Regions from separate parts of the Psychromonas sp. CNPT3 genome, predicted to be linked through region 1. Evidence: predicted binding sites of a transcription regulator. Region 1 holds the regulator's gene; each other region holds the start of a gene.
The links. The regulator sigma-54, encoded in region 1, starts transcription at its own class of promoters, with help from an activator protein. The targets are predictions, from matches to a motif close to GTTGGCACGNNNNTNGNNT.
Positions count from the first base shown of each region.

Region 2: glnA (glutamate--ammonia ligase) is a predicted target of sigma-54. The motif match lies at 2,145-2,163, and genes of this name have one in related genera.
Region 3: fliE (flagellar hook-basal body complex protein FliE) is a predicted target of sigma-54. The motif match lies at 1,590-1,608, and genes of this name have one in related genera.

Region 1 covers NC_020802.1:2,290,337-2,294,632, forward strand. Annotated here, with positions in the region: gene lptA (lipopolysaccharide transport periplasmic protein LptA) at 1-515, shown strand, start outside; gene lptB (LPS export ABC transporter ATP-binding protein) at 518-1,243, shown strand; gene PCNPT3_RS10125 (RNA polymerase factor sigma-54) at 1,285-2,730, shown strand; gene PCNPT3_RS10130 (PTS sugar transporter subunit IIA) at 2,992-3,438, shown strand; gene rapZ (RNase adapter RapZ) at 3,462-4,296, shown strand, end outside.
Region 2 covers NC_020802.1:284,297-288,592, reverse strand. Annotated here, with positions in the region: gene typA (translational GTPase TypA) at 1-1,824, opposite strand, end outside; gene glnA (glutamate--ammonia ligase) at 2,223-3,641, shown strand; gene PCNPT3_RS01330 (DUF4124 domain-containing protein) at 3,813-4,296, shown strand, end outside.
Region 3 covers NC_020802.1:2,491,801-2,496,096, forward strand. Annotated here, with positions in the region: gene fliF (flagellar basal-body MS-ring/collar protein FliF) at 1-1,190, opposite strand, end outside; gene fliE (flagellar hook-basal body complex protein FliE) at 1,228-1,554, opposite strand; gene PCNPT3_RS10975 (hypothetical protein) at 1,680-2,252, opposite strand; gene PCNPT3_RS10980 (lipid A deacylase LpxR family protein) at 2,386-3,417, shown strand; gene PCNPT3_RS10985 (ammonium transporter) at 3,792-4,296, opposite strand, start outside.

The DNA.
Region 1 (4,296 bases):
GTTTGATCAGCAGTGCCCTACTCTTTTCACTTAGTGCTTGGGCGCTAGAATCAGATTATGTAAAACCTATTCATGTTAGCTCTATTAGTCAGCATGCCAAAATGAAAAATAATAGTATTACCTTTGTTGATGATGTTTTACTCACCCAAGGTAGTATTATCATAAAAGCAGATAAACTCATTGTCACCCGTACTGCACAGCCTAATCATGAGCAAATGTTAGCAAAAGGTAACGTCGCTACTTTTTATCAAACACAAGAAGATGGTCGGCCTTTTAATGCGCAAGCAAATAGCATTCATTATGATGTCGCTAAATCTAAAATCACGCTAACAGGCAATGCACAAGTTAAGCAATTAGACAGTCGCATTAACGGCGCTAAAATTATTTATTATTTAAACACCGAAGAGTTGATTGTGATGAGTGATAAAAATAATGAAAAACGGGTTAAAACGGTTTTTTTACCGGCTCAGTTTGAAAAAAACAACAATAAACCTAACTCAACAAAAGAAAAATAAAAATGGCTGAATTGATCGCAACGGGACTCGTAAAAAGTTACAAAGGACGCACCGTCGTAAATGGCGTTAATTTAACCGTTAAAACGGGTGAAATTGTCGGTTTATTAGGCCCAAATGGCGCAGGAAAAACCACCTCATTTTACATGGTGGTAGGCCTGGTTAAACAAGATGAAGGTAAAATATGCATTGATGATGAAGATATCTCACATCAACCCATGCACATTAGAGCGCAAAAAGGGATTGGTTATTTACCTCAAGAAGCCTCTATTTTCAGACGTCTAACCGTAACTGAAAACATTATGGGTATATTACAAACGCGTAAAAACCTAACGTCTGCCCAGCGCACTGAAAAATTGAATGCGTTACTTAATGACTTTAATATTAATCATATTAAAGATAACAAAGGCATGAGCCTCTCTGGGGGTGAAAGGCGACGCGTAGAAATAGCCAGAGCACTCGCAACCGATCCAAAGTTTATTTTATTAGATGAACCTTTTGCCGGTGTTGATCCTATTTCAGTACTCGATATTAAAAAAATTATTGAACAACTACGCGATCGAGGCTTAGGCGTTTTAATCACGGATCACAATGTACGCGAAACATTAGATGTATGTCAGCACTCATATATCGTTAGCCATGGAGAAATAATCGCGATAGGAACTCAGGAGGAGATCCTATCTAATGCCAAAGTTAAAGAAGTCTATTTAGGCGATGCATTTAAGCTATAGTTATCGTCATTAACTCTACTAGTAAGGAAGAAAGTATTTTGATAAAACAAGGTTTACAATTGAAAATGGGTCAGCAACTTGCAATGACCCCTCAATTACAACAAGCAATCAAATTATTACAACTTTCTACCTTAGACTTACAACAAGAGATCCAAAATGCGCTCGATGAAAATCCTCTTCTTGAGCAAGAGGATGATAGTGGCCTTGAAGACATAAAAAAAGAACAAGATAGTAGTCAAATAGATACTGCTGAGGCGATCTCTAAACTAGAGTTTTCTGATGATCTTCCGGTCGAAAATAACTGGGATGAGGCCTATACTCCGCCTCCGACCACCACCATCTCATCCGGACGAAGCTCCTTTGATGGCGAAGATCGTGTTTATCAAGGCGAATCCTGTACCACTTTACAAGATCATCTTGTTTGGCAAATGCAATTAACTCCCTTTTCTGATACCGATTTATTAATTGCAGCCAATATCATCGATTCTATCGATGAATCAGGCTATTTAACCAGTAGCTGTGAATCCATTTTAGAAAGCTTGCAAAAAGATGTAGATGATTTAGAGCTCGATGAAATATTAGCCGTCCTTAAGCGTATACAACATTTTGACCCGGTTGGCGTTGCCTCTCGAGGCACAAAAGAGTGCTTACAAATTCAATTACGAAATCTAAGTGAAGATACGCCTTGGCGCCAAGAAGCGTTAATGATCCTTGATCAACATATGCAACTTTTAGCAAGCCGTGATTATCGAACGTTGGCACGAAAGACTAAATTAAAAGAAGCACAATTAGCCCATATTATGCGTTTAATACAAAGCCTTGAGCCTCGCCCAGGTAATAAAATAGAGAGCAGTCAGGCGCAATATATTGTGCCAGATGTGTATGTAAAAAAAATAGCGGATCAATGGTGCGTCTCTTTAAATCAAGACTGTGATCCAAATTTATCTATAAACCAACATTATGCAGACCTTTGTAAAGGCAAGATCAGTAAAGCTGACAACGCATTTATTAAAGGCCATTTACAAGAAGCAAAGTGGTTTATCAAAAGTTTAGAAAGTCGTAATGATACCTTATTAAAGGTTTCAAAATGCATTGTAGAGCAGCAACAAGATTTTTTTGAACTCGGTGATGAAGCGATGAAGCCGATGGTACTCAATGATGTCGCCTTTGAAGTCGAAATGCACGAATCAACAATCTCTCGCGTCACCACCCAAAAATTTATGCATACGCCACGTGGTATTTATGAATTAAAATTTTTCTTCTCAAGTCATGTGGCGACAGAAAGTGGCGGAGAGTGCTCGTCCACCGCTATTCGCGCTTTAATTAAAAAATTAGTCGCAAGCGAACCTAATAACAAACCATTAAGTGATAACAAAATGACAAAATTACTTGATGATCAAGGTATTAAAGTGGCTCGACGTACCGTTGCAAAATATCGAGAATCCTTAGGCATCCCCCCGTCAAATCAAAGAAAACAGTTAATTTAATGCACTATAATGAGTTATAAGTATGATAAAAATTAAAAAATAGTGATTTACACATGGCAATGCACTTACAACCTGCTAAACTCGCGCCTTTTCAATAAAAAGAAAAAGCGCTTAGCAAAAAAATAGCTAGGAGCGCATCGTTCATGTTAATGTTATTGTTATTATTGCGTTATTTAAACGCTTAATATTTATACATCAGCTTGTTTAAAATAAAGATGATTATCTCTGTTGCATCTATTGAACAGAAAAAAAGTGATCCCTATGAAAATATCTACCTTAATAACTGAAGATTCAGTCTTTAGCCAAGTAAATTGCAACAGCAAAAAATCGGCTTTAGAAAAAATAAGTATTAGTGCGGCTAAAACATTGAACCTTGATCATCAAGTTCTCTTTAATGAACTCATTGCCCGAGAAAAAATCGGCTCAACAGCGGTTGGCTCTGGTGTTGCGATCCCACATATTAAAATTTCCAGCGACTTACCCGCAACAGGTGTTTTTTTACAATGCCAAAAGGGTATTGATTATGATGCATCAGATGGTAAAAGTGTGGATATTTTATTTGCTATCTTTGTGCCCGAAGATCGTTGCCAAGAGTATTTAAGCGCGCTTGCAACCATCAGTGAAAAATTATTAGATAAAACACTCTTACGCCAATTAAGAAGTGCGACCGACGATAAAATATTGTTTGAATGCTTACAATGTAATTAAAAATCAATTAAGGGATCTTAACTATGAAGTTAATCATCATCAGTGGCCGCTCTGGATCGGGTAAAACTATCGCACTACATGTGCTTGAAGATCTGGGTTATAACTGTATTGATGGGATCCCTTTTGCCTTACTTGAACAATTATTAGAAAATGTCGATGCTAAGCACAATAAAGTGGCGATTAGCTTAGACGTACGTAATCTTCCCGGTGAATCCTCGCAGATAGCTGATTTATTGCAACGCTTGCAAGACAAAGTCGAAAGCGACATCATTTACATTGATGCTGACAGTACAGAGCTTATTCGGCGCTATAGCGAAACCAGACGATTACATCCTCTTTCTAAGCAAAAAATGTCCTTATCACAAGCATTAGAATTAGAGCACTTACTGTTACAACCTATCAAAGAGAAAGCCTCTCTCGTTATTGATACTACGACCCTATCTATTCATGATCTCAATGAGCGTTTAAAAATTTATTTACAAGGTAGCAGTAAAAGTAAACTTCTTTTAGTCATTCAATCCTTTGGTTTTAAATATATGCATCCCGAAGATGCTGATTACATGTTTGATGTGCGTTTTTTGCCTAACCCACACTGGCAAGAAGACTTACGACAATATACCGGACTTGATCCTTGCATCGAAGAGTATTTAGATGCCTTTCCCGTCGTAAAGCAAACGATTAATCAAATCGATAATTTATTCCAATCATGGCTTGGACATTTAGAAAATAATAATCGTCATTATGTCACCATTGCAATTGGGTGTACTGGTGGAAAGCATCGCTCCGTTTATGTCGCGGAGCAACTGGCGAAGCGCTTTAAAAATCATTACCCGGTACAAATTGAACATAAATGTTTAA
Region 2 (4,296 bases), 1.0 Mb from region 1:
CGCACCTTTTTTAGGGCGAGCTGCACGTTTACGTTCGTTTTCTGTTAATAATTTCTTACGAATACGAATGCTTTTTGGTGTTACTTCAACCAATTCATCAACATCAATGAACTCAAGCGCTTGCTCAAGTGTCATGTCGATAAAAGGTGAAAGCGTTTGCGCTTCATCAGTACCAGAAGAACGTACGTTAGTCAGTTGTTTACCACGAATACAGTTAACCGTTAAATCGTTTGAACGGTTATGCATACCGATGATTTGACCTTCGTATACTTCTGTTGCATGACCTAAGAACAGACGACCACGATCTTGTAAGAAGAACAATGAGTAAGTAACCGCTTTACCCGCTTGATTACAAACTAATACGCCGTTTTGACGTTGACCAATATTGCCACCTTTATGGGGACCGTAATGATCAAAACTATGGTAAAGAAGACCAGAGCCAGATGTCATTGTCATAAATTCAGTTTGGAAACCGATCAAACCACGACTTGGGATCATAAAGTCTAAACGTATACGGCCTTTGCCATCTGGGATCATGTTAGTCAATTCAGCTTTACGTATGCCTAATTGCTCCATGATGCCACCTTGATGCTGATCTTCACAATCAACAGTCAATGTTTCCATTGGCTCATGCAACACACCGTCAATCATTCGTTCGATAACTTCAGGACGAGATACTGCGAGCTCGAAACCTTCACGACGCATGTTTTCAATTAAGATTGCAAGATGTAGTTCACCACGACCTGATACTTTAAATTTATCAGGATCACCCGTTTCTTCCACTTTAAGTGCAACATTATGCACAAGCTCTTTATTTAAACGGTCTAAAATATTACGTGAAGTAACGAATTTACCTTCTTTACCACAAAATGGTGAGTTATTAACTTGGAAAGTCATGGTAACCGTTGGTTCATCAACACTAAGTGGTGGTAATGCTTCAACATTATTTGGTGCACAAACTGTATCAGAAATTTTAAGTTCGCCTAAACCACTGATTGCAACAATATTACCCGCTTCTGCGATATCAATATCGTAACGCTCAAGTCCTAAGTAACCTAATACTTGGCCAACTTTACCTTTACGCTGTTTACCATCACTACCAATTACGGTTACTTGTTGGTTAACTTTAACACTACCACGCATAATACGACCTACGCCGATAACACCAACATAAGCATTATGATCAAGTTGTGAGATCTGCATTTGGAAATCACCATCGCGATCACCTTTTGGTGGTTCAACATGATCTACAATTGCTTGGAATAATGATTCCATGTTTTCTGTTGGCTCTTCAGTTTCTGAATTAGCCCAACCATTAAGTGCTGATGCGTAAATAACTTTAAAGTCTAACTGCTCATCAGTAGCACCTAAGTTATCAAACAAATCAAATACTTGATCCATTACCCATTCAGGACGCGCGCCAGGTTTATCAATTTTGTTAATAATAACAATTGGTTTTAAACCTTGTGCAAATGCTTTTTGTGTTACAAAACGAGTTTGTGGCATAGGGCCATCAACTGCATCAACAAGCAAACAAACACTGTCTACCATAGACATAATACGCTCAACTTCGCCACCGAAGTCAGCATGTCCAGGAGTATCTACGATATTGATGTGGTAACCGTTCCACTCAATCGCTGTGTTTTTAGCAAGGATAGTAATGCCACGCTCTTTCTCTAAATCATTAGAGTCCATGACGCGTTCTTCATTACCGCCACGTGTGTGTAATGTTCCTGATTGCTCTAGCAATTTATCAACAAGGGTAGTTTTACCGTGATCAACGTGAGCAATGATGGCAATATTTCTTAATTTATCTAACGACATGATGCGCCTCAAAATAATAATGGTAGAAAAATACCAATTAGGTTAATTTACAGGGAGTGAAATTGGCCTAATTGGTATCTGTTTGGTTACTTTAGAACACAGTAAATGTATCCGAACCGAAGTGCGCACATTGTAACCATTATTTGAGAAATAGAAAGTTTTAACTACGTCACAATAAATATAAATGCACAATAAATAATTTATTTTGTATATTTGCGTATTTAAGACATATCTCAGCACCATTTATGCGCAAAAAAGCACCTAAATGGTGCAAAGTTCAATTTAATATCATCAAGCCCCTTATAAATGCTACTCTGCAAGTTGGCATGGTTCTCGCTATACTTGTTTATTAGTTATTGTTAAACACATCATTATTTATATCAATTGAGGTTGTAAAAATGTCTGTAAAAACTGCACAAGACGTACTTGATCTGATTCAAGAGCAAGACGTAAAATTCGTTGACTTACGTTTTACTGATACTCACGGTAAAGAGCAACACGTTTCAGTACCCTTTCACCAAGTAACCGAAGATTTTTTTGAAGACGGTAAAATGTTTGATGGGTCATCAATTGCAGGCTGGAAAGGTATTCAAGATTCAGACATGATTTTAATGCCCGATCCAAGTACTGCGGTCATTGACCCTTTTACCGATGAGCTAACGCTAAACTTGCGGTGTGATGTTCTCGAGCCAAAAACTATGCTTGGTTACGATCGCGATCCCCGCTCTGTCGCTAAACGCGCAGAAGCGTACATGCGCTCAACTGGTCTTGCGGATACTATTTTATTTGGCCCTGAGCCTGAATTCTTCCTATTCGATGACGTTCGTTACTCAAACAGTATTAATGGTGCTTTTTATGCGATTGATGCTAAAGAAGCGTCTTGGAACTCTGGCACTGTTTACGAAGAAGGTAATACAGGTCATCGCCCAGGTATTAAAGGCGGTTATTTCCCAGTTTCACCCGTTGATAGTGGCCAAAATATTCGCTCGGCTATGTGTTTGATCATGGAAGAGATGGGCTTGATCGTTGAAGCGCATCACCATGAAGTTGCGACTGCCGGTCAAAATGAAATTGCTTGCCGCTTTAATACCATTGTAAAAAAAGCAGATGAATTACAAATTTACAAATATGTGGTACACAATGTAGCGCACGCTTACGGCCAAACAGCCACCTTCATGCCTAAACCTCTTGTGGGCGATAATGGCTCAGGTAATCATTGTCACCAATCACTTGCGAAAGATGGCGTGAATTTATTCTCTGGCGACCTTTATGGTGGTCTATCACAAATGGCGCTCTATTATATTGGCGGTATTATTAAGCATGCTAAAGCTATCAATGCTTATACTAATGCATCAACTAACTCATACAAACGCCTTATCCCTGGTTTTGAAGCCCCTGTCATGCTTGCTTATTCTGCGGGTAACCGTAGTGCATCTATTCGCATTCCTGTTGTGCCTTCACCGAAAGCATCACGTATCGAAGTGCGTTTCCCAGATCCAACCATGAACCCTTATTTAGGTTTTTCTGTGATGCTAATGGCAGGTCTTGACGGCATTAAGAATAAAATTGATCCGGGTGAAGCGCTTGATAAAGATCTTTATGATCTTCCTCAAGAAGAAGCGGATTCAATTCCACAAGTTGCCGTATCTTTTGAAGAGGCGCTAGCAGCCCTTGATAAAGACAGAGAGTTCCTTCTTCACGGTGACGTGTTCTCGAACTCTTCAATTGATGCTTTTATTAAACTTAAAAAAGCAGAGTGTGAAGCCGTTTCACAAGCAACACATCCAAAAGAGTTTGAATTGTACTACAGCGTATAATTACGTTTCCCATACAATATTAAATATAAAAACCCGCACTTATGCGGGTTTTTTTATATTTTAAAAGGTATGCTTAGTTTTACATGCAAACGAGATAAGCAAATATCGAGTCTCATGCAAAAAAATTAAACACAAACATCGAATACTTTATTTTGTATAAGGAATATACTCATGCCTTTATTCATTTACCTCTTTTTCTTCGGCCTTTTCAGTGCCAGTGTTTACGCCTCCGATACCACCATTTATAAAACTATAGATGCCCAAGGTAATGTGCATTTTTCCGATAAAGCCAATGAAAACAATAAACCTATCGAGATTAAAATCAATAATGTTTTTGCTGTGCCTAACAAAAGTGAAGTGAACACATCGCAACATATCATTGAAAAAAAATCCTTTGAAAAACAAAAAACAAAAATTATCGCTTATCAAGCCAATATCAATTATCCACGCAATGATATGGCACTGCGCAGTAATAATGGGGAACTAAAGGTACAAGTCAAAATTTCACCTAATATGCTCAGTACTCAAAAGTTACAATTATATATAGATGGCGTCAAAGTCGGTAAAGCGCAGCACACAACGACAATCACACAACAAAGCGTTGGCCGTGGCACGCATCTATTGCAGGTTTATTTAATCGATAAAGATAAACAAA
Region 3 (4,296 bases), 200 kb from region 1:
TTGGTTGTCGGAACATAATCAAGGGCAACTGAAACTGCGAGACGATCTATGGTGCCTACTTTATGTTTAATATGTACGACCGTCGTATCCATTTCATAATTGCGCGTTTCTTCATTATGACTATTACCAATCACGGATTTCTTTTTATCGCCATCTTTACGCAACTCTTCAGGAATAGATGAGGCAGCCGGAGGCTGGTTACTTAATGCACCCGGGATATTGCCTAAAATTGAATTCGTTGATTTTGTTTCGACCAGCATTTCACTGCGCACTGATTTTTTACTGGGATTAAATATTTTTTGGGTTTCTTCTTTGATGGTAAAATCCATCGCCAAATCGACTTCAGAGGTATAATTTGATAGCCCTAAAATAGGAATTAATATGGCATCAATTTTGGATTTATATTCATTCTCACGGCCACGCTCTAATGCAAATTCGGCGCTACTTCGTGACGATAAACCATCTTGACTACCTGAATGCAATAAACGTCCACGTTGGTCGCTCACCGTTACACTATTTGGCGATAAACCTTGGACAGATGAGGCCACAATATCAACAATAGAGTCTATCTCTTGTGCCGATAGAGTATAAGATTTTGAGGTGGTGATCACCACCGTCGCACTGGCTTTTCGCTCTTTGCGGGCAAACACACTTTGCTTGGGAATAGCGAGTAACACTTGTGCTTTTGTGATGTTTTTCATCGACATGATAGCAACCGATATTTGCCTCTCACGGCTGAGTTTTAAACGTTCTCTCTCGACGCGCTGACTCACACCGAAGCCCATATCTTGTAATAAGATATCGTCACCACTATCATTAGTGTCTTGGGTAAGACCTGCACGCGTCATCAATAATTTTATTTTTTGATACTGCTCAGCTTCGACCAGTACGGAATTACCTTCTAACTGATACGTTATTTTTTCTTTATCAAGAAAGTCCAAGGTACTGATCAATTCATCTGTTTGATAATTTCCCAACGGACGATAATCAGGCTGTTTTCCCCACGACCAAATAATAACAACGATAGCAAGTACAATCAAAAGCCCAATGATCATACTTATTTGACGTAAAACATCCACATTAGAAAAAAAGGTAGCTAGCGCCCCTTTTGTTGGTTCAGACATTGAGTCTTCACCATCAAAATTATTATTTTCAATCAACAGCTCAGGAGCATTTTCAGATTCTGCCACTTACTTTCCTTTTAATTCATCATTCCTGCCATAAGAATTAGACAGGCATACTCATCACTTCTTTATATGCTTCAACCATTTTATTACGAATTTGCACTGTCGCATCAAAGGCAAGTCCAGATTTATTTGACGCGATCATGACTTGCGCCAAACTAACATCTGGATCACCCATCTCAAAACTATTACGTAACGAAGATGTATTTTGTTGTAAACCATTCACATTATCAATAGCTTGTTTAAGCATTTGTGAAAAATCAGGTGCATTAGATTTCATGCTTGGCATTGAAAGTTCACTATCAACACCACGGTTTTGTAAACCCGTTAGCTGTAAATTGTTTAATAAAGCCGAATTATTAATATTCATTGTATTTACCTATTTTTTGACACATAGACAGATACAAGCAACTTTTATACCAAGTTAAACTCTGCGCTAAAATAGACAAAAAAAGAGCATATAGTACTGACTTCACTTTATGCTCTTTTTAACGCTTACTTATGTAACTTTTCTAATTCAAGGTTCAGTTCATCATTGGCGCGTTGCGCTTTAAATTCCTGATATAATACATCTTCTTGATCTGCAGACATTGGTCTATCCGCTTTGGTGACTAAGCTTTCAAAAAGTGCTTTAGTCGATTCTTGACCCATCGCCATTAAAACACATAAATTATCTTTACCGGCTATTTTAGTAATATCCATTTTAAGGGGCGTTGTGCCCACTAAAACTTGCTCTGTTATCAATTTAGAGACGCTTGAGAAAGTAGATCCTGATTGAACACCTGTTTTAACTTCTATTTTTTCACGATAGATTTTATCCATCGCACTCACACGCGTTTCGATACGCTGTGCTAAAGATGTGCGTGCAATTGCTAATACTTGTTGCTTATCAATTGACATGTTACCCGAAAACAAGACACATTCAGCAACTGCAATCCCCTCTTCAACTTGCGGGTTTAATATCCAACTCGGGATATCGCCGACAGAAGTCTCTTGTGCAGGGTCACTCGCACAAGCACTTAATAAAAATAAAGTAGACAATCCGATTAATTTATATTTCAATAACATTATTCACCATTCCTTTATAGTTAAAACCCAAAGTATATACACAAAAACAAATTAAGCAGATCCTAGCATAAAAAACATCAACACTTGCTTTGATTTTACAAATTACATGACAGCACTCAGGATCTAAAATAAAATGAAAAAACGTATTCTTCTTCTATTTATTACCTATTTGTACAGTACAGTCTCTTATAGTGCCAATATTTTGGCAAATGAAAAAGAAGACACACTAACTTGGTATCAAGTTACCTTTGACAACGACGTAATGAGCAGATTGCATGCCAGCGATGATGGCTATACTAACGGCCTGCTATTTGCTTGGGCTAAAGCTCCCGTAAACGACTTTAAAAGCATTGACATGCCAGACTGGATCCGCTTTATCAGCGCATGGACCTACCTTGATAAAGGCGCCGAAAAAGATTATTCACTTGCGTATGCTTTATCGCAATCCATGTATACACCTCAAGATATCTCTCAACCTGATTTGATCGAAAATGATCGTCCCTATGCAGGCACTTTATTATGGCAGGCTAAACTACGTAGTTATGCAAATAACCGTGTCGATTCACTTGCATTAAGCTTAGGCGTTGTCGGTCCGGCCTCTTTAGCTCAGCAAACGCAGGACTTAATGCATCAATGGATCGGAGCTTCTAAGCCACGAGGTTGGGATCATCAAATTAAAAATGAACCCGTTTTTCGACTTACCGCAGAGCATGTTGAACGCTTTTATACGTATAAACTCACACCGAACATTAGCTTTGACAGCAGTCTTTATAGTGAAGTGGGTATCGGTAATTTACGCAGTGATATCGGCACTGGCATAACGCTTCGTTTAGGTACCTCTCTCGACGATAATTATGCATCCATAAACCCGACGAGTAGTGCCATGCAAAATAGTTTTAAAACTGATGGAGCACCTTGGCAGTGGCAAGCCTTTACTTCCCTTTATGCTAGCTATCTTTTTAATGATATTACCCTTAATGGCAACACTTTTGCAGACAGTCATTATGTTGATATTATTCCCCAACGCTTGCTTTTGAGTCTCGGGGTCGCGATAAGCTACAAAAAATGGGGAATGATTTTTTCTGTGCAGCATGCCAATAAAGACTTTGAAGGCCAAGAGTCAAATAATCAATATGGCTCACTCAGCGTAACTTACCATTATTAACAGAGATCCATATTACTTGCGCTACGTTATCAAACACTGGCACGGATAAAAACTTAAGGGATAACCATTGTTAATGGCTATCCCTTTTTTATTGTGTTGCCGGCAGGATCGATCTTCGAGCGAGCGTCAAAATTTGATTTACTGATTTCACATTTTGATGCTCTGCATATAACGTTACCAAGCATGTACTAATACCAAAGGATCTAAAAATGTGATCCATCTTGCTTGTTGAAATTATCCCATCCTACGTTGTGAGTTTTGAAGTGAGAACAACTATCTTCTACAACTCACGCCGTGCTAGTGTTAATTTTTCCTGCGTAATACATGAAAACTTAATTAATTCCTTTGGTATAACCTAGCAACTTTATGGCTTATTAATCGGTAAATTCTGGATAAGCTTCTAGCCCACAATCATGCAAATCCATTCCAGCATCTTCTTGGGCTGCACTCACGCGAATTCCCATGATCCGTTTAAGTAACCACCAAATGAGTAACGAAGCTAAAAATACAAAGCCAAAAATACTCACAATGCCATAAATTTGTGTTAAAAAAGAGGCCTTATCATTACTCAATGGCACTACCAATAACGCAAAAACACCACAAACACCATGTACGGATAATGCACCAACAGGATCATCTAGTTTTAATTTGTCAAAAAGTAAAATACTGTAGATCACCAATACACCCGCACATGCGCCTACCAGTGTTGCCATCAATGGCGAGGGTGACAAGGGGTCGGCCGTTATTGCAACAAGACCCGCTAAGGCGCCATTTAAAATCATCGTTAAATCCGCTTTCCCCCATTTCCATTTATTAATAAGTAGGGCGCTAATTGCGCCGGCGGCGGCCGCTGTATTCGTATTGACAAAAATACGGCTG